3 regions of the Desulfosporosinus sp. BICA1-9 genome follow, and region 3 is predicted to be linked to each of the others. Evidence: a T-box and tRNA genes for the amino acid it is inferred to sense, from the RefSeq annotation. Region 3 holds a T-box; the other regions hold tRNA genes.

Region 1 (6,087 bases), on a different contig from region 3:
TTTAAATCGTCGCGTTCTAGAAAGTTTGGTCCGTTCTGGATCATTTAGCTCATTCTGTTCACGGGCTCAGGCGATGGCTGTTTTGGACCAAGTGTTAGACACGGCTTCACGTCGCCAAAAAGATCGGCTTTCAGGCCAGTTTTCACTGTTCGATTTAGATGAAGATATAAATAACGGGATAAGCTTACCTCAAGTTCCGGATTTCTTAGATCGCGAGATCCTCGATATGGAGAAAGAATACCTAGGCCTCTATTTAAGCGGGCATCCGCTGTCTTCGGTTCTGCCACAAATTCAGCCGTATATGTCATCGGATATTCTCACGTGCTTAGAAGGTGAAGAGGAGAAGAAAGTGGCTCTCGGAGGTTTAGTGTCGGGATTTCGGCAGAATGTGACTAAAAAAGGTGAGATGATGGCTAGTTTCGTACTGGAAGACTTAACTGGAGGGATCGAGGTTTTGGTTTTTCCACGGGTCTATGCGCAAACTGGCTTATTCCGCAATGACCAAGTAGTGGTCGTAGTAGGCAGGTATAATATTCGAGATGACGAAAAAAAAATCTTTGCCGAAAAAATCACGAGGCTTGAAGACTTAGGACCAGCACAGTCCTCTCAACCACCAAGTAGAAATAAATTAAATTTGAGCGTAGAACCTCATGCAAATGGTAACGGTAAAACGTATAAGACAGTGGGAAAGCGTCTTTTTCTAAGATTTACAAACGAGCAAAGTGAGCTTATGCCAGTGGTCTTGGGACTGTTAAAGCGTTTTCCGGGTAGTCAGCCGGTGTATTTTTACTTTGAGGAGACCCAGAAAGTCCTGGAAGTAAAGCGAGAGTTTTGGGTTAATGATGGGGATGAGCTGAAGAACGCACTCCAAGAAGTGATTGATCTACGGAATGTGGTCTGGAAACCTGCTAAAAATTATGCCTAAAGAATAGTTTGCTTGCAGGAATCTTGGCTTTTAAGGCGAACCCATGAGAATATCCCTAATTGAAAAGGAGAGACAAAGTGCGTATTGCGATTTATCCGGGAACCTTCGATCCGGTAACCAATGGTCATCTCGATATATTAGTTCGGGCCAAAGAGTTGTTTGATGAGGTTTGTATTGCGGTTGCTACTGATAGTAAAAAGACTCCCTTGTTTACTCAAGAAGAGAGAATGGAACTTCTCGTAGAAGCTACAAAAGACATGCCGAATGTTAGTGTCCGTGCTTTTGGGGGACTAACGGTGGAATTTGCCCGACAATGTGGTGCAATAGCTATTCTTCGAGGGCTGCGTGCCTTATCTGATTTTGAATATGAATTCCAACTCGCTTTAATGAACAAAAAGATTGCACCGGATATTGAAACGATTTTTCTGATGACTCAGAGCGAATTCTCTTTTATAAGCTCAAGTGCGATCAAGTGGGCTTCCAGTTTGCATGCTGGTGTCTCAGATTTTGTACCTGAGCATGTAGAAAAGGCTTTGATAGCCAAGTATTCCAAATCACGATCTACCCTGAATGGTGAGGAATAGAGTGCGTTTCTTGCACAATTAATTGGGCTATGGTATCATAAATCGATTTAATAAGGGGGATTTTCAAATGTGGACCGTGATTTATATTGCTCCCAATAAGTTAATAGCCGAAAAGTATAAAAAAATCCTCACTGATGAAGGGATGCTTGTTCAGCTTCGCCCAATTGGTTCTGCACATCTCGGCGAACATGCTTCAGTGGAAATTCTGGTACCGGAATCTGAAGCCGAGGAAGCGCACGAAATAATAACTAGCGCCATGGGGAGCTAATTATGTTTAAGGATATTTTTAGAAAAACAAAGTACGTTACCATACGATCGACATTGCCGGAGCAACGAAGACCTTCTGATGTTTCTCCAACTGAAGAAGCCATACAAGTGAGCAAGAAAGAAGTACCCGATGGTCTATGGGTCAAATGCCCGGAGTGTGGGGAAGTTCTCTTTAATAAAAATCTCGAGGAAAACGCGCGAGTGTGTACGACCTGTGAGTACCATTTTCGGATTTCAGGTAGAGATCGCTTAGCCTTACTGGTGGATGAAAACAGTTTCGAAGAGTGGGATGCGGGATTACTCACCCAAGATTCTTTGGAATTTCCCGGTTATCAAGAAAAGCTCCTTGAGGCTCAGGAAAAATCCGGTATGACTGAAGGGGTACTGACAGGGCGCGCTAAAATTGAAGGAGTTCCTTTTGTCATCGCTTTTAATGAAGCAAGTTTTATGATGGGCAGTATGGGTTCTGTCGTAGGGGAAAAAATTACCCGTGCGATTGAACGAGCGATGGAATTGCGCTTGCCAGTCGTTATATTTTCCACGTCGGGTGGTGCTCGGATGCAAGAGGGAATTCTGTCACTGTATCAGATGGCCAAGACGAGTGCAGCTTTGGGAAAATTAGCGGAAAGCCACTTGCTGTATATTTCTGTGCTCACAGATCCTACCTTTGGTGGGGTGACGGCCAGCTATGCTTCGCTGGGGGATATTTTGATTGCTGAACCCAATGCCTTGATAGGATTTACGGGACCTCGTGTCATCAAACAGACCATGCGACAAGAACTTCCGGCAGGAGCACAGACGGCTGAGTTTAACCAAGCGCATGGTCTAATAGATCTGATTGTGGCGCGTACTCAGATGCGGACTGTTTTAGCACGCTTACTGCGGTACCATCAGGAGGGGGCTCAGTATGGCGCAACTGTTTGAATTTGAAAAACCGATTGCGGAACTAGAACAGAAAATTTCGGAACTCCAGAAGTTTTCCGCTGACAAGGGAATTGACCTTTCTCAAGAAGTGGTTACCCTTGAAAAGAAAGCAGCTCTTCTGAAGAAGGAGATTTACGGAAACCTAGAACCTTGGCAAAAAGTCCAAATTGCCAGACATTCCGAGCGTCCGAACTTTTATGATTATGCTCCCCTGTTGTTTGAGGATTTCATAGAACTAAAAGGGGATCGACTTTTTGCAGATGATCTCTCGATTGCTGGCGGGATCGCTCTTTTCCACGGGATTGCGGTGACCGTGATCGCTCAGGTTAAGGGTAAAGATACAAAGGAGAATATTAAGCGCAATTTCGGCATGCCTCATCCAGAAGGATATCGTAAAGCGGTGCGCTTGATGGATCAGGCTGAAAAGTTCGGGCGTCCGATTTTGACGTTTATTGACACTCCCGGTGCCGCCTGTGACTTAGGGGCCGAGGAACGAGGGCAGGGTGAGGCTATTGCCCGATGCCTACTCGCCATGTCAGGTTATCACGTCCCCGTGATCAGTACCGTCATCGGTGAAGGTGGAAGTGGCGGAGCTCTTGCGCTTGGGGTGGGCAATGTCGTCTTGATGCTTGAGAATTCCTTTTACTCAGTGATTGCCCCAGAAAGCTGTGCCTCAATTCTCTGGAAGGACACGTCTAAGGCTAAGGAAGCAGCCGCCGCTCTTAAGTTTACAGCACAAGATTTGTTGAGACTTGGAGTAGCGGATGAATTAGTACGTGAGCCACAGGGTGGGGCTCATAATAACCTGAATCAAACCGCCGAAGAGTTATCTCAGGTCATTTCCAAGTATCTCGTGCGTCTGCGCTTGGAAAGTCCCGAAGCACTACGGGAAAAGCGATATCAGAAATTGCGAGCCATTGGAGTTTTCCAAGAAACGGCGGATATTAATTTGGCGAAAAAGCTTGACTAAGGCTTAAGTTTAGTGTTATTATAACTAGGCCGTCATGATTCATCTGACGGAATTATATCTGGGCGAGTGGCGGAATGGCAGACGCGTCGGTCTCAAAATCCGATATATGTGAGTATGTGGGGGTTCAAGTCCCCCCTCGCCCACCACAGTTTCTAAAACACAGCAATATCAAGGGTTTAGCAGAGTTGGTAAGAAATTACCAGCTCTTTTCTGTTTTTAGACCGTTACATTCGCTGGTAAGTGTGACCGATAGATTATTAAGGGCAACGGTTCACGTTCCCTGATAAACAGGATGTTACACAGAATGCCAACAAAAACAGCAATACCAAGGGGTAGAGGTACAAGGAAGAAAATAACTATGGACGGTGATTTCCCAGATATTTCAAACTAAAAAAGTTTCTGATGGTAAGGAAGAAGATTTTGTCAATCAATTACGCGATAGAGGTTACTCCAAACCTGATAAAAGGATATTTATGCAGGCATGTGGGAAATAGGTAAAGTTCCTACACAGTGCATTCATATTGGTGATGATCTCAATGTTGATATTTTGGGAAGTAATGTAGCAGACCATGCGAGAGGCTGGGCGTCCTTGCCCGGATTTGGAAGGTATTGAATGCGAAGAGTATCCATTTGATAAACAAATGAAGGAAAGACACGAGAAAGATGGAATTACAGAAATAATAGAATGAAAGGAATATTTTTTGGGGGGAGTAATTATGGATAAGAAATTAGTATGTCCTTGCGGATTAACTTGTTGTGATTGTATGTTTTATAAAAAAGAAATATATGAAACTGCATATAAATTAAAAGAATTGATTATGAACCATGAATTAGATAGGTTTCTTACGTTGTGTAGTAAAAGAAAAAGTTGGGAAGTCCTGGGAGAGCATCTGGATATAAGTGAAAGCCAAATATGGGACGGAGTTGGTAAGCACTTCGATGTTTTTAAACAAATGCCTGAGTTTATGAATTCTTGACGGAATAATAAAATTGCAGTGTAAAGCTACATGTCAAGAAAAAGGTGGTTGCTCTATTGGCGGAAATACACATGATTGTAAGGCGTTAAAATGCATAAAATCCAAAGAGTATCATGGATGCTGGCAATGTAGCGATTTTGACAACTGTGATAAATTGAAATTTCTAAAGAATAGTTATGGATATGTAATAGAAGATAACTTGAAAATTATCAAAGAAAAAGGTATTGAATCAGTAAAATCACGTGGTAATAAATATTATGCATGGCAGAGAAAAAAAGATGGCGATGTTATGGAATGAAGCACTGTAAAATGAGGATTTATAGTCTGAACTACTTCACGTTGCATTTCAGATGGTGTCATTTTCTTGATGTTGAGGAGGAAAAATGAGAATTGGTTTGGTAAGACACTTTGAAGTAATCCATTCATCTCAAAAAGTAGTAACCTCGGGAGAATTTAAAGAGTGGGTAAGGCAGTATGATATCGCTGACGTGCGACAAATTCCGGTGGATTTATGTTATAACAACTGGGACCTGTGCTTTTCGAGTGATTTACAGAGAGCACTTCAAACAGCTCAAAATATTAGTAAATGCAAAATAGTAACTACGGATTTATTAAGAGAAGTACCCATTTCGCCGATCCTTGATACCAATCTAAGACTACCAGTTCCTCTATGGTTGAGTCTAGGAAGAATGGCGTGGCTTTTTTCTCATCACTCACAGCCGGAGAAAAGAATACAGACTGGCAAGAGGATAAATGACTTTCTCACTCAAATTATGTCCTTGAGGGAATCAAATATCTTATTGGTAACTCATGGCTTTTTGATGTTTATCATCACTGGATTTTTCTCGATTATCTTAGCGGAGGTTTTTCGACAAGCCGTGATCGTGAAAGAAGAAAATGATTTAACAATATAATGGAGGCTGGCTGTAATATGTCAATTATCGTAAACCTGGACGTAATGATGGCAAAACGAAAGATAAGTTCATCTGAACTTGCTTCAAAAATAGACCTGACCCAAGCAAATTTATCAATTCTAAAGAACAATAAAGCAAAAGCCATACGCTTTTCCACCCTAGAGGCCATCTGCAAAGCATTGTGTTGCCAACCCGGAGATATTTTAACGTATGAAGATGATGATATTTCTAAATAGATAATCTTTGAAAGGGGCAATAAGCATATGGAGGACTTAGTGATAGTTCAAGAAAAAGAGGCTGAGGCTAACAAAACTGTCGTCAAAAAAGAGGATATCTACCTCCTGGTCTGTTCAGTCCTGTTAGGGGTTCTCTTTAATATTTTATTTTATAAAAAACCACTCGGGATTTCCTACCCGCTTTTTGTCAGCGCATTCTATATCGTTTTTTTAGGGAATCTCCGCCACAAGGTAAAATTTAAATTTGAAGTAGGATGTTTTTTGAGTATACCTATTATCGCCTTGTCTTC
Region 2 (6,087 bases), on a different contig from region 3:
AACGGCAGCCATTACGGGTGCTTACGTAGCCTTAGTTGATGCAGTTCAATTTTTAATGGAAAAAAAGCTTATTAGAACGAACCCAATCATAGATTCTCTGGCAGCAGTTTCTGTGGGAAAGGTTCAGGGACATGCAGTTTTGGATTTAGCTTATGAGGAAGATTCCCATGCAGAAGTAGACATGAATGTGGTCATGACAGGCTCTGGAAAGTTCGTGGAAATTCAAGGAACAGCAGAAGATATTCCCTTTGATCGAGCTGATCTAGATAATTTTTTACAACTAGCAGAAAAAGGAATCCGATCTCTGATAGATGTTCAGAAGTCGGCAGTGGAAACGAGCTCATGAAGATTATACTTGCCACTCAAAACCAGGGGAAAATCAGAGAACTTCAAGAACTGCTGGTGGATGAAACGATCGAAGTCCTTTCTTTACGAGATCTTGCAGACTGGGAAGACGTAGAGGAAAATGGGGTGACCTTTGCAGACAATGCCGCCCTAAAAGCTAGAGTTGCCGCTCAGAAAACAGGACTGATTGCCCTAGCGGACGATTCTGGTTTAGAAGTTGACGCTTTAAATGGTGCGCCAGGAGTCTATTCTGCGCGTTATGCCGGTGAGCCAAAAGACGATGAACGTAACAATGACAAACTTTTACAACAGTTAGAGTCCACCAGTGATGACAAACGGACGGCCCGTTTTCGCTGTGCATTAGTGGTAGTGACCCCTGAAGGGGAAGAATTTCTTACTGAGGGTAGTGTTGAAGGTCAAATTTTGAGACAACGTCGCGGTACGGATGGATTTGGCTATGACCCTCTCTTTTATGTTCCTGAGTATGCGCGAACGATGGCAGAATTGACGTTGACTGAGAAAAACAAATTGAGCCACAGAGCTCAGGCATTTCGCAAAGTGATTCCGATACTCCAAACACTTAGGGGAAATATTAGTAGCTAGAAATCTGAAAAAATCTAAGAAAAAAAGATATAAAAAAATAATCGAAAAAGTTCGTTCCGGTTCTTGACGAATTGCTCAAGATGAGCTATACTGATCAAGTCACCAAATCGGGGTATAGCGCAGCTTGGTAGCGCGCCTGCCTTGGGAGCAGGAGGCCGGGGGTTCGAATCCCTCTGCCCCGACCATATTATCGAGGTTCGAAGTTCGAGGCACGAAGTTCGAATTTGCAGTTTAGTCGGAGGTTTATTGTCCCGTTTGGCAAGCGATTGGCTTGTTAAGCTGAAGTTGTAGACCTGGGAGTTTGAGTTGGCCCATTAAGATGCGCCTGTAGCTCAGTTGGATAGAGCATCTGCCTTCTAAGCAGGTTGTCGGGGGTTCGAATCTCTCCAGGCGCACCAATAATTACACTCTTATGGTGGGTGTGGCGAAGTGGTTAACGCACCGGGTTGTGGTTCCGGCATTCGTGGGTTCAAGCCCCATCACCCACCCCATAAAACAAAAGTAACACCGAGAATTTATTCTCGGTGTTTTCTGTTCATTAAACCGATATCATTATAAACCTTGATGTATTTTTCTGTCGAAAAGATATGAAGGCTCTTTCTCAGCCAAACTTTCGAAATTATTTCATCAGGGTATCCTCATTAATTTCCTGTATGAGTCATGGAGTCTGTCTTTCTTTTGTTCGATGTGCTTTATATAAGGTTACAAAGAAATAAGTAGGCCGAAAATTTAATTCGATTTTCGGCCTACTTATTTCTTCACCCCCCTAAATAGAGCCTTAGGTTCGTAAATAATTATGTAAGGGTTAAGCATAACAAGCATAAAAGCCATAAAACAAGAAATTAAGGTCGCAATACTTATTAGACCAGTACAACAAAAGAAAAGAGGACAGAAAATGAAAAAGATGAAAAAACAACTCGCAGTTGCCGTGACAGTAGCATTACTAACACTCCCGTTTGGTACATCCATGGTATTGGCTGAAACGGACAATCCATTGACGACGACAACAACAACTTCCGAGACAACAACGACTGACGTTGCTATCTCAAACACGACAACTTCGGAGACGACAACCACTGACGTTGCTACTACAGACACGACAGCAGACGATGCAACAGCAGACGGCTCAACGACAGATGATACAACGACAGACGGTATAACCACGGATGACACTACTACAGACGCAACCACGGATGACACTACTACAGATGATGCAACGACAGACGACACAACCACAGACGATACGCAAGTTACCGATGCCGATGGCACTGAAGTGGCTCCTTCTAACTGGTTTACTAATTTGATTGGAAAACTCCAACTCGCTCTGACCTTTGACCCGGTGCGCAAGAGTGAGTTAAGTGAAAGGCAAGCACTCGCAAAGTTGGCAAGAGCTCAGAAACTAATGTCAGAAGGGAAGATAGAAGCTGCAGAGATCGCATTAATCGAATACAGCGATAAGATCACCAAGGCCCAGGAATTCCTAGAGCAAGTCGAAGATCCAGACTCTGAAAAAGCTATAAAACTCAACATCGCCCTTACAAATGTTAATTCTAACAATATTAATGTTTTAAGCAATTTATTAGAAAAGCTTCCCCCGCAGGCCGCTCAAAAATTAGCACTTAATGTTGTACGCTCCATGGAGAAGGCTGTCAAAAAGATAGAGAAGCAAGAGGCCAAAGTCGCCCTAACGATCCCTTCTGAAGAAACAATTTCAGAAACGGTCCCAGCAACGACAGCTCCAGCGACGGAATCGGTAACAACAGTAATGCCAGCAACCAAGGATAAATCCTTGGAAAAGCAAGCTAAAATTGTATTGAAAGATTTTAAGAAATCTCTCAAAGAAAATGGAACTATTCAACTAGAAGAGGTTGAACAGTCAGACGATGAGGATAATGATGCAGAGGATAACGATACAGACAATATAACTTTAGAGGAGACTGCCCCAGTTTCTCAAGAACCTTCTAACAGACAGCCAACTTCTGTGACCGTCGCTCCAGCACAACTTGAGAAGGCATCAACAACGAGTAATCAATCGTCTGTACGAGATAACAAGAAGCAAACCAAACGGGATGAACCAAGCAAAGAAAAGAGTCGGGATAACGGCGGGGATAAAAAGGCTAAATCAGACAAACGGGATTAATAAAAGGGTTATTTATAATCACAAGATAATAATTATTAACAAAGCGGCTCGATTGATGAGTCGCTTTGTTTCTGTGCTAGAGACAGTCGTTTTATCGTGAACAGGGGTTTTCTAACTAGAGAGGACTTACATCCCCCGTTGCCATGAGGATTAGTAAAACTAAGGTGAGTGGGCCTTGGATTCTCCACGTTCGTGATAAAACGTGGTATACTAAATCTAAAGTGGTTAGATGAGGACCGAGAAAGACGGTGAAAACGACAAATGGACAAACCAAAACCTGAGTCCAAGCTTAAGCCGAATCCGGACGATCTCCGTCGTATGATCGGGTACACCATGATTACCTTTATGGGCGTATTTTTGTTTATCCCCATTGTATGGTTTATACATTTGATCTCACAAGACTCGGGACTTTACGTGCGCTGGGGTATCTGTTCGGCTTTCTTAGTAGTCTTCAATATGCTGTTTTATTATTGGAGATACCCAGTAAATTGGTTAAGGAATTTAATGGTTTTGGTGGGCATCAATTTGTTTATCTTAATCTTTGAATATTTTTGGCTAATGCAGAGTGTAGGCTAACAATGCCAGATTGCTGGTAAATATATCAAACACTTGTCATATTACTAGAACTATGGTATTATTTCTTCTGGAGCAAGTACTCCAATTTGCGGGAATGGCGGAACTGGCAGACGCACTGGATTTAGGTTCCAGCGGGTAAACCGTGCAGGTTCAAGTCCTGTTTCCCGCACCAATAAGAAAACTTAGGTACGCTGGGGCAACGTCTCAGCGTATCTTTTCTTTAGTTTCTCAGAAAATGTTCTTCACAGTCAACTTCACAGATTCGTAAATGCTTTTAAATCGGAGTTTTAAAGTCGATACTTCTCCGATGGAATGTGAAAAGTCCTGTGCTTCAATGTTTTTTTCTAACCGCTTCAGGCTAAGGTCAATGGCTTCAATTTCTTGATGATCAAGGAGAACAGTCCACCAGATGTCACTCTTTTCCCAACTTTGTTCAGCAGTGGTCAATTCATTTTTAGCTGCCTCCCATTTTTGCTGCGCAAGGGATCCTTCGACCGTATCAAGCTGATCCCCAATCATCTGGGTCGTGGTTTGAATAAAGCGATGTGAAGTATATGAGCCACCCAATAACAATAGAGTAATTACTATAATCGGCAAGAGCGTGCGCACGGGGTTCACCTCTCTATCTGTGATTGTTTTTAGAACCACGCAGCTTAGCTTGTGCGAAGAGCTTACCAGAAGAGTCAATGCTTGCTAAGAGGACATCCTCGATTCTCAAAATCGTTTGTTTTTGGAGTTCGCTTCTTAACCAGTCTAAGTCTTTATTGCTTTTGTCTAAGTTCCTTTGATTGAGTTTTCCGTCCAAGATAAGAGCTAATGGTAACCCTTCGAATGGGGGCGTGATCTGAAAGTCTTCAGGAATGGCTGGCCTTTTCTGAGATTTGGGAATGACACTCACTTGGCCATTGTTTTCCAGTATGGCATATTCCACATCAGCAATGTTGGGGACGTTTTTAAGGCGGAGTTCTTCGAGTAGGTCAGTAAGGTTATAACAATTCTTTTTCAATTCGTCTTCAAGGATTTTTCCACGTTCAATGAGAATACTAGGTTTGCCGCAGATAATATCTCTAGCTCTTTCGCTTTTTAATGAAATCCAGGCCAAGGTCATACTTGCCGAGAGAAGGACTAAGATCGGAATGATGCCGCTGAGGAGTGGAATGCCCACATTCTCACTGGGGACGACAGCCAGATCGGAAATCATGAGAATAACGACCAGCTCAAAAGGCTGCAATTGACCGATTTCCCGTTTTCCCATCATGCGAAGGGCGACGATGACCAGTGCGTAAAGAATTAAGGTTCTGAGCACAACTACGATCATACTTGATCTCCTTTTTCATATTAAAAAGACTAACTCGATCAAAGCACTTTTGATACTCACGTGAGTTATTTTGCCCTGAAAGAAGAGAGTTATCCAAACAGAATTGTCGGTACACACCTCACAGAATTAGATTTGCGGTTTTCTGCATCCAACTCATATGTGGAAACATTTCTTTACTTAACTTCTGCGCATTTACCGATCAGAGATCCTTTGTCACAAGGGCGTTTGAACTAGTTTTTCGCAATTTGATTACATGTTATAAGTCTGTTATAATTGATTAGTAAATTTTTTGTGCTATATTTATAGAGTTTCAGGTTAACTTTTATTTCTTTTGATGTATTTGGCCTGAGCGGGGGTTTGTAGTCTTGAAAAACGGTAAGACTATCGAAGTATCCCACAATTGCCTTGCACATAGAGTAATTAGTGTTTTAAGGGGGAGAATATATGTCAGTCTCAGTCGAGAAACTAGAAAAGAATTTTGTTGCTTTAGAAGTAACTGTAGACTCCGAAAAGTTTGTTAGCGCGGTCAGCCAAGCAGCCAAGAATTTGGCAAAGAAAGTCAATGTTCCAGGGTTTAGAAAAGGTAAAGCTCCACGCCGCATGGTTGAGGCACATGTCGGGAAGGAAGCCCTATACGACGAAGCTCTGGATCATTTGATCGGACCGGCCTATGCATCAGCCGTTATGGAAAGTGGAATTGACCCTGTCGATCGTCCTGAAGTGGACTTAGTACAGATCGAAGAAGGGAAAGACCTAATCTTTAAGGCTAAAGTCATGGTTAAGCCTGAGGTTGAGCTGGGAGTTTACACAGGGTTACAAATTGAACAAGATGCAGCAAGCATCACAGAAGAGCAAGTCATGGAAGCGTTAGTAAGCAAACAGCAACAACATGCCCGCCTAGTTACTCTTGAAGAGGGCAAGGTAGAAAATGATGATACCGTCAGCATTGACTTTGAAGGCTTTGTTGATGAAGTTCCCTTTGTAGGTGGTAAAGCGGAGGACTATGAGCTAGTTATTGGTTCAGGTACCTTTATTCCTGGCTTTGAGGAAGGCCTGATTGGAACTGAAATCGGACAACCGGTTGATGTCAACGTTACCTTCCCAG
Region 3 (6,087 bases):
GTTAGCTTTCGCTTGTTAAAAGGGGAGCACGTTGGCTTGATTGGGGCGAATGGAGAAGGGAAATCGACCTTCTTAGATATCATTACGGGTAAGCTGATGCCTGACAAAGGAAAGGTTGAGTGGTCAAATCGCGTGACGGTTGGCTATTTAGACCAGCACACGGTATTGACTAAGGGAAAAACGATCCGAGACGTGCTTAAAGAAGCATTTCAAGGGATGTTCGATCTGGAAGCAGAAATCCTAGAGATGTATGATCGAATGGGTAACGTCTCAGAAACCGAAATGAACAAACTCTTGGAAGATGTCGGAGAGATTCAAAGTATTTTAGACCACAATGGTTTTTATATGATTGATACTAAGATTGAAGAAATCGCCAATGGCTTGGGACTTGGAGAAATAGGTCTGGACAAAGATGTTACGGATTTAAGCGGAGGTCAACGGACGAAGGTTTTGCTTACAAAATTGTTGCTCCAAAATCCTAGCATTTTAATTTTGGACGAGCCGACCAACTTTTTGGATGTGGAGCATATTGAGTGGTTAAAGCGTTATCTCAACCAGTATGAAAATGCCTTTATCCTTGTTTCTCACGATGTTCCTTTTATAAATGCAGTTATCAATGTGATTTATCACGTTGATAATTCGGAATTAACCCGTTACACTGGAAACTATGAACAATTTATGGCGCTCTTTGAAACTCGCAAGGTTCAGGAGATTAAGGCCTATGACAAGCAACAAAAAGAAGTGGATCGCCTCGAAGATTTTATTGCGCGCAATAAAGCGCGGATTTCAACGACCGGTCGCGCTAAGAGTCGGCAAAAGCAGTTGGAAAAAATGGAACTGATCGAAAAGCCGAGAGAGAAGATCCAACCGAAATTTAAATTTAGGGAAGCAAGATCTCCCGGAAAAATGATTTTTGAGGCGAAAAACATTGTCCTCGGGTATGATGAACCGTTAACACGACCCTTAGATTTAACCTTAGAACGAGGGCAAAAGGTGGCAATCCGTGGAGTTAACGGGTTAGGTAAATCGACATTGCTTAAGACTTTACTGGGGTATATTCCAGCGGTTTCTGGTGAAGTTGAACTGGGTGATTATCTTTACCCTGGATATTTCGAACAAGAATCGAGTCGTAGAAATGGGAAGACGGCCCTCGACGAAGTGTGGGGAGAGTATCCGGGAATGACTAATTCCGAAGTGCGGGGCGCTTTAGCAAGGTGTGGTTTGACAAGTGAACACATCTCTACCAAAATGATGGTGTTGAGCGGTGGAGAAAATGCTAAAGTCCGGCTCTGTAAGTTGATGCTGAAGGATGTCAACTGGCTGGTTCTCGACGAGCCGACCAATCATTTAGATGTGGATACTAAAGCAGAACTGAAGAGAGCCATCACGGAGTATAGAGGGACTGTGCTGGTTGTTTCTCACGAACCGGAATTCTACGAAGATTGGGTGACGGATGTGTGGAATCTGGAGGAGTGGACGACTAAAATCGTGTAAGGAGAATCACGGTTATGACGGACTTGAAACGGGTGGCTGCACTGGAAAAACCCCGACTGGGGATTATGGGCGGAACGTTTGATCCGATTCATTACGGGCATTTGGTCGCTGCGGAAATGGCACGCGCCGAGTTTAAGCTAAGCAAAGTGTTATTTATTCCGACTGGGATACCACCTCATAAAAATCGAAGGGATATTTCGGCCGGAGAGTTGCGTCTTGAGATGGTCGAATGTGCAATTAATGATAATTCGGATTTCGCTAGTTCTGCCCTTGAAATCGAAAGGGAAGGTCCGTCTTATACGGTCGAGACGTTACGTATGTTGCGCAAAACTTGGCCAGATTATGAATTGTATTTTATCACGGGAACGGATGCCCTAAGGGAGATCTTTTCCTGGCGAGAAGCTGAGGAAATCTTCACGCTGATCCAATTTATTGGTGCGGCGCGACCCGGATTTGATGCGAGTGATTTTCTGCTTAAAGTGCAAGAAGAACATCCTGAAATTCTGGGTAAAATCCATTATCTGGAAGTCCCTGCTTTGGCGATTTCTTCTACGGATATTCGGAGGAGGGTTAAGCGAGGAGAACCGATCCGCTACCTTTTGCCTGAGGGGGTTCGTCAACTGATCCAACAGCGAGGGCTTTATACTGAAGAATAAAATGTTTCGCATACTCTGTTTAGATTTGACCATACTAAAAACGATCAAGTAAATCAATTCAAGCAAGAGGTGACAGTTATCATGACAACAACACTTTATGTCGGAAATCTTCCGTGGAATACTACTGCAGAAGAACTCGGAGAATTCTTTAGCGAGTATGGAGAGGTAGAAAGTAGTCGGATTATTACCGATCGCGAAACCGGTCGTTCCCGTGGATTTGGTTTTATCGAAGTGGGAGAGCCGGATGCAGCGCGTATGGCGGAAGAGCTCAATGGCAAAGATTTTGGTGGCAGGCCACTAACGGTGAATGAAGCAAAACCAAAACAAATGTAATACTATCGTTCCAATTAGGAGACCTCCGACTAAGGGGTCTCCTTTCTTGTAGGTCAGCGCCTTCAACGGAATTTCAAGCTGGGGTATTCTACTGCATTGAATAAATGCATATGTAATCCGACCTTTGCACAGTTATTGATTAATTGATATAATATTTAGAAATAATATTAGAGGAAGAGATAAAGGGGAGCGGGAGATACTTGATTTTAGATGTTGAAAAATTATTAGATTTGGCGACTCGTGTTCTTTCAGCGGAACGCTTTGAGCATACATTGAGTGTTGCGGTTTGGGCGGAGGAATTAGCCCGGCACCATGGGTTGGATCCTGTTAAGGCCCGTTGTGCGGGGTTAGCCCATGATTTAGCCAAAGAAATCCCTTTGAAAAACCAAATAAGGTTTGCTCGCAGGTGGAAGTTGCTTAATTATCCTGAAGATGAACAATATCCATATGTTTTACATGGTCCTGTTGCAGCTTATTGGCTGGAGCATTATTATGGGTTAAAGGATGTTGAAGTCATTGCGGCAGTTGCCAATCATACGTTAGGGAGACCAGGGATGTGCCAATTAGAGATGCTTATTTATAGCGCAGACCTGACGGAAGCTAGCCGCGATTTTCCAAAAGTGGACAATTTGCGCCAATCCTTGTATGATGATTTAGGAAAGGGTACGTTAGCCTGTGTTGAACACACTTTGATATACTTAAGGGAAAGCAAACGCCCTATTCATCCCTTAACTCAATTAACCTATGATGATTTACAAAGGAGGCAAACTACTATTGGAACTGGATCTTAAAATGCTTGAAAAAGTGGTTAGTATCGTTGAAGATAAAAAGGGTGGAGATATCTCTCTTTTGAATCTCCAGAAAATCTCAATGGTTACGGATTATTGCATGATTGTGACGGGGAATACAACGACTCAGGTGAAAGCAATCACGAATCATCTCGAACAGAAGTTGCCAGAGCTGGGCATTCCGGTTATTCATCTCGAAGGATTGCCGACTGCCAAATGGGTTTTGATGGATTGTGGCGGTGATCTGGTGATTCATGTGATGACCCCAGATCAACGTGAATTTTATCAACTTGAACGCCTCTGGAAAGATGCGGAAGCCATCTCTTATGAAACTAGTCAGAATGTATAACTTTTCTGGATAATCAAACACGTCATTGCTACGATAGGGAGTAGTATTGGAGAACCCTCATCAAGAGAGGCGACGGGAGGTGCAAGTCGCTGTAGGGAACTTCAAGAACTCGCCCTGGAGCTGTGTTCAGGTTACAATGAACACCGGTGCGAGCCGTTAAGATCGCTTAAGCACTTATGAAATTGGGTGGTACCACGGGAGCAAGCCTCTCGTCCCTTTTGGGACGAGAGATTTTTGTATTTTCATCTTATGTTATAATCTGTTACTTATTTCTAAGGGGGCCGGATTTATGCAAGAGAAGTATTCGTTTTCGGAGATCGAATCTAAATGGCAGAAACACTGGTTAGAGGACAAAGCCTATCAAACAGAGGAGAACTCCTCAAAGCCCAAGTACTATGCCTTGGCTATGTTTCCTTATCCTTCGGGAGATTTACACATGGGGCATGTGCGCAATTATTCAATCTCTGACGTGATTGCTCGTTATAAGCGGATGAACGGATATAATGTCCTTCACCCCATCGGATGGGATGCTTTTGGTTTGCCCGCGGAAAATGCTGCGATTAAGCATCAAACTCCTCCGGCAGATTGGACCTGGAAAAATATCTCCAACATGAGGCGTCAGCTTCAAGAGATGGGGATTTCCTATGATTGGGATCGGGAAATGGCGACTTGTCACCCGGGGTATTATAAGTGGACTCAGTGGATATTTATAGAGTTTTACAAACATGGCTTGGTATACAAGAAGAAGGCGGCGGTGAATTGGTGTCCTTCATGTGCCACAGTACTTGCTAATGAACAAGTGGTGGATGGTGGGTGTGAACGGTGTGATACCTTGGTCACGAAGAAGAACTTGGAACAGTGGTTTTTTAAGATTACGGATTATGCGGATATTTTACTTGAGGATCTGGACAAGTTACCGGGCTGGCCTGAAAAGGTAAAAACCATGCAACGCAACTGGATCGGCCGTTCTGAGGGGGTGGAAGTCCAATTTCCTTTGGAGGAACGTCCGGAGAAGATTTCGGTGTACACTACTCGGGTTGATACCCTTTATGGGGTGAGCTATGTTGTCTTGGCTCCTGAGCATCCCCTTGTTTTGGAGTTAGTAGGTGGGACAGTTTATGAGGCAGATGTGCTGGCTTTTATCGAGAAAATGAACGGTCTCAATGAAATAGCACGTACTTCTACGGATGCAGAAAAAGAAGGGCTGTTTATCGGGGCGTATTGTCTCAATCCGCTGAGCGGTAAGAAAGTGCCGATCTGGATAGCGAACTATGTTCTGCTTGAATACGGTACTGGGGCAGTTATGGGTGTTCCAGCCCATGATGAACGGGATTTTGAATTTGCGACAAAGTATGATCTGGAAATTAAAACAGTTATTATTCCGACTGAGAGTCTGGCAGAAGCAAAAGATCTGCCTCTTGAAGCTGCTTACACAGGGGACGGTGTCATGGTTAACTCCGACTCCTTCGATGGTCTGAGCAGTGATGAGGGTTGGGATCGAATTGCTGATGAAGCGGAGCGCTTGGGTCTGGGTCAACGGAAGGTTAATTTCCGCTTGCGAGATTGGCTCATTTCTCGTCAACGCTATTGGGGTGCACCGATTCCGATGGTTTATTGTAAAACTTGTGGAACAGTGCCAGTTCCGGAAGATCAGTTGCCTGTGTTGCTCCCGTCGATTTCTGTCTTTAAAGCTGGAGAGAATCCACTAGCTTCCTCTAACGCATTTATTGAAACAAACTGTCCGCAGTGTGGAGGGCCTGCTCGGCGTGAGACGGACACGATGGATACCTTTGCTTGTTCGTCTTGGTATTTTCTGCGCTATACTGATCCCCGCAATACTGAGGCTGCTTTTGATAAAACGGCGGTGGATCAGTGGATGAATGTCGATCAGTACGTTGGGGGCGTGGAACATGCGATTCTACACCTTTTGTACGCGCGCTTCTTTACCAAGGCTTTGAAGGATTTTGGCTACTTGAACGCGGATGAACCCTTCCAGAACTTGCTGACGCAAGGGATGGTTTGTATGGATGGATCTAAAATGTCAAAATCCAAGGGAAATATCGTGAGCCCTGAGGCGATCATCGGCAAATATGGGGCGGATACGGCCCGCTTGTTTATTCTGTTTGCTGCTCCTCCTGAGAGAGATCTAGAGTGGAGTGATCAAGGGGTTGAAGGGTGTTATCGTTTCTTCAACCGCATCTGGCGCTTAGTAGCCCAATATGAGCCTCTGATTAAGAAAAGCCAGGGGGAGGGTTCCTCTAAACAAGCGGGCGAATGGGCAAATCTGGACGAAGTTGGCAAAAAGATGCGTCGTCACACCCACTTGGCTACCCAGAGGGTAACGATTGATCTTGGAACACGCTTTAATTTTAACACGGCGATCAGTACCATTATGGAATGGGTAAACGCTTTGTACCTTTATAAAGAACAACCAACGGCAGATGCTGAGGTCGGTCGAGAGGCAGTT

What was found. A T-box is a leader RNA that pairs with one kind of tRNA and senses whether it is charged. The one in region 3 lies ahead of leuS (leucine--tRNA ligase), so its partner is inferred to be a tRNA-Leu.
Region 1: it encodes a tRNA-Leu, which carries the amino acid that the T-box ahead of leuS (leucine--tRNA ligase) is inferred to sense. The anticodon was not compared.
Region 2: it encodes a tRNA-Leu, which carries the amino acid that the T-box ahead of leuS (leucine--tRNA ligase) is inferred to sense. The anticodon was not compared.

Annotation. Positions count from the first base shown of each region.
Region 1 is NZ_JUEE01000243.1:8,402-14,488, reverse strand. It holds gene JL57_RS29725 (DNA polymerase III subunit alpha) at 1-925, shown strand, start outside; gene coaD (pantetheine-phosphate adenylyltransferase) at 1,003-1,509, shown strand; gene JL57_RS29715 (DUF2007 domain-containing protein) at 1,577-1,777, shown strand; gene accD (acetyl-CoA carboxylase, carboxyltransferase subunit beta) at 1,780-2,700, shown strand; gene JL57_RS29705 (acetyl-CoA carboxylase carboxyltransferase subunit alpha) at 2,684-3,670, shown strand; tRNA gene JL57_RS29700 (tRNA-Leu) at 3,731-3,816, shown strand; gene JL57_RS29695 (hypothetical protein) at 4,387-4,647, shown strand; gene JL57_RS35940 (hypothetical protein) at 4,661-4,945, shown strand; gene JL57_RS29685 (histidine phosphatase family protein) at 5,031-5,561, shown strand; gene JL57_RS29680 (helix-turn-helix transcriptional regulator) at 5,579-5,797, shown strand; gene JL57_RS29675 (DUF4153 domain-containing protein) at 5,837-6,087, shown strand, end outside.
Region 2 is NZ_JUEE01000087.1:9,647-15,733, forward strand. It holds gene rph (ribonuclease PH) at 1-346, shown strand, start outside; gene JL57_RS11190 (XTP/dITP diphosphatase) at 343-948, shown strand; tRNA gene JL57_RS11195 (tRNA-Pro) at 1,057-1,133, shown strand; tRNA gene JL57_RS11200 (tRNA-Arg) at 1,270-1,346, shown strand; tRNA gene JL57_RS11205 (tRNA-His) at 1,364-1,439, shown strand; gene JL57_RS11210 (DUF5667 domain-containing protein) at 1,844-3,088, shown strand; gene JL57_RS11215 (hypothetical protein) at 3,350-3,664, shown strand; tRNA gene JL57_RS11220 (tRNA-Leu) at 3,753-3,836, shown strand; gene JL57_RS11225 (DUF4363 family protein) at 3,893-4,273, opposite strand; gene JL57_RS11230 (DUF421 domain-containing protein) at 4,287-4,982, opposite strand; gene tig (trigger factor) at 5,427-6,087, shown strand, end outside.
Region 3 is NZ_JUEE01000084.1:32,811-38,897, reverse strand. It holds gene JL57_RS10920 (ABC-F family ATP-binding cassette domain-containing protein) at 1-1,494, shown strand, start outside; gene nadD (nicotinate-nucleotide adenylyltransferase) at 1,509-2,150, shown strand; gene JL57_RS10910 (RNA-binding protein) at 2,232-2,483, shown strand; gene yqeK (bis(5'-nucleosyl)-tetraphosphatase (symmetrical) YqeK) at 2,684-3,274, shown strand; gene rsfS (ribosome silencing factor) at 3,258-3,620, shown strand; T-box leader at 3,642-3,840, shown strand; gene leuS (leucine--tRNA ligase) at 3,910-6,087, shown strand, end outside.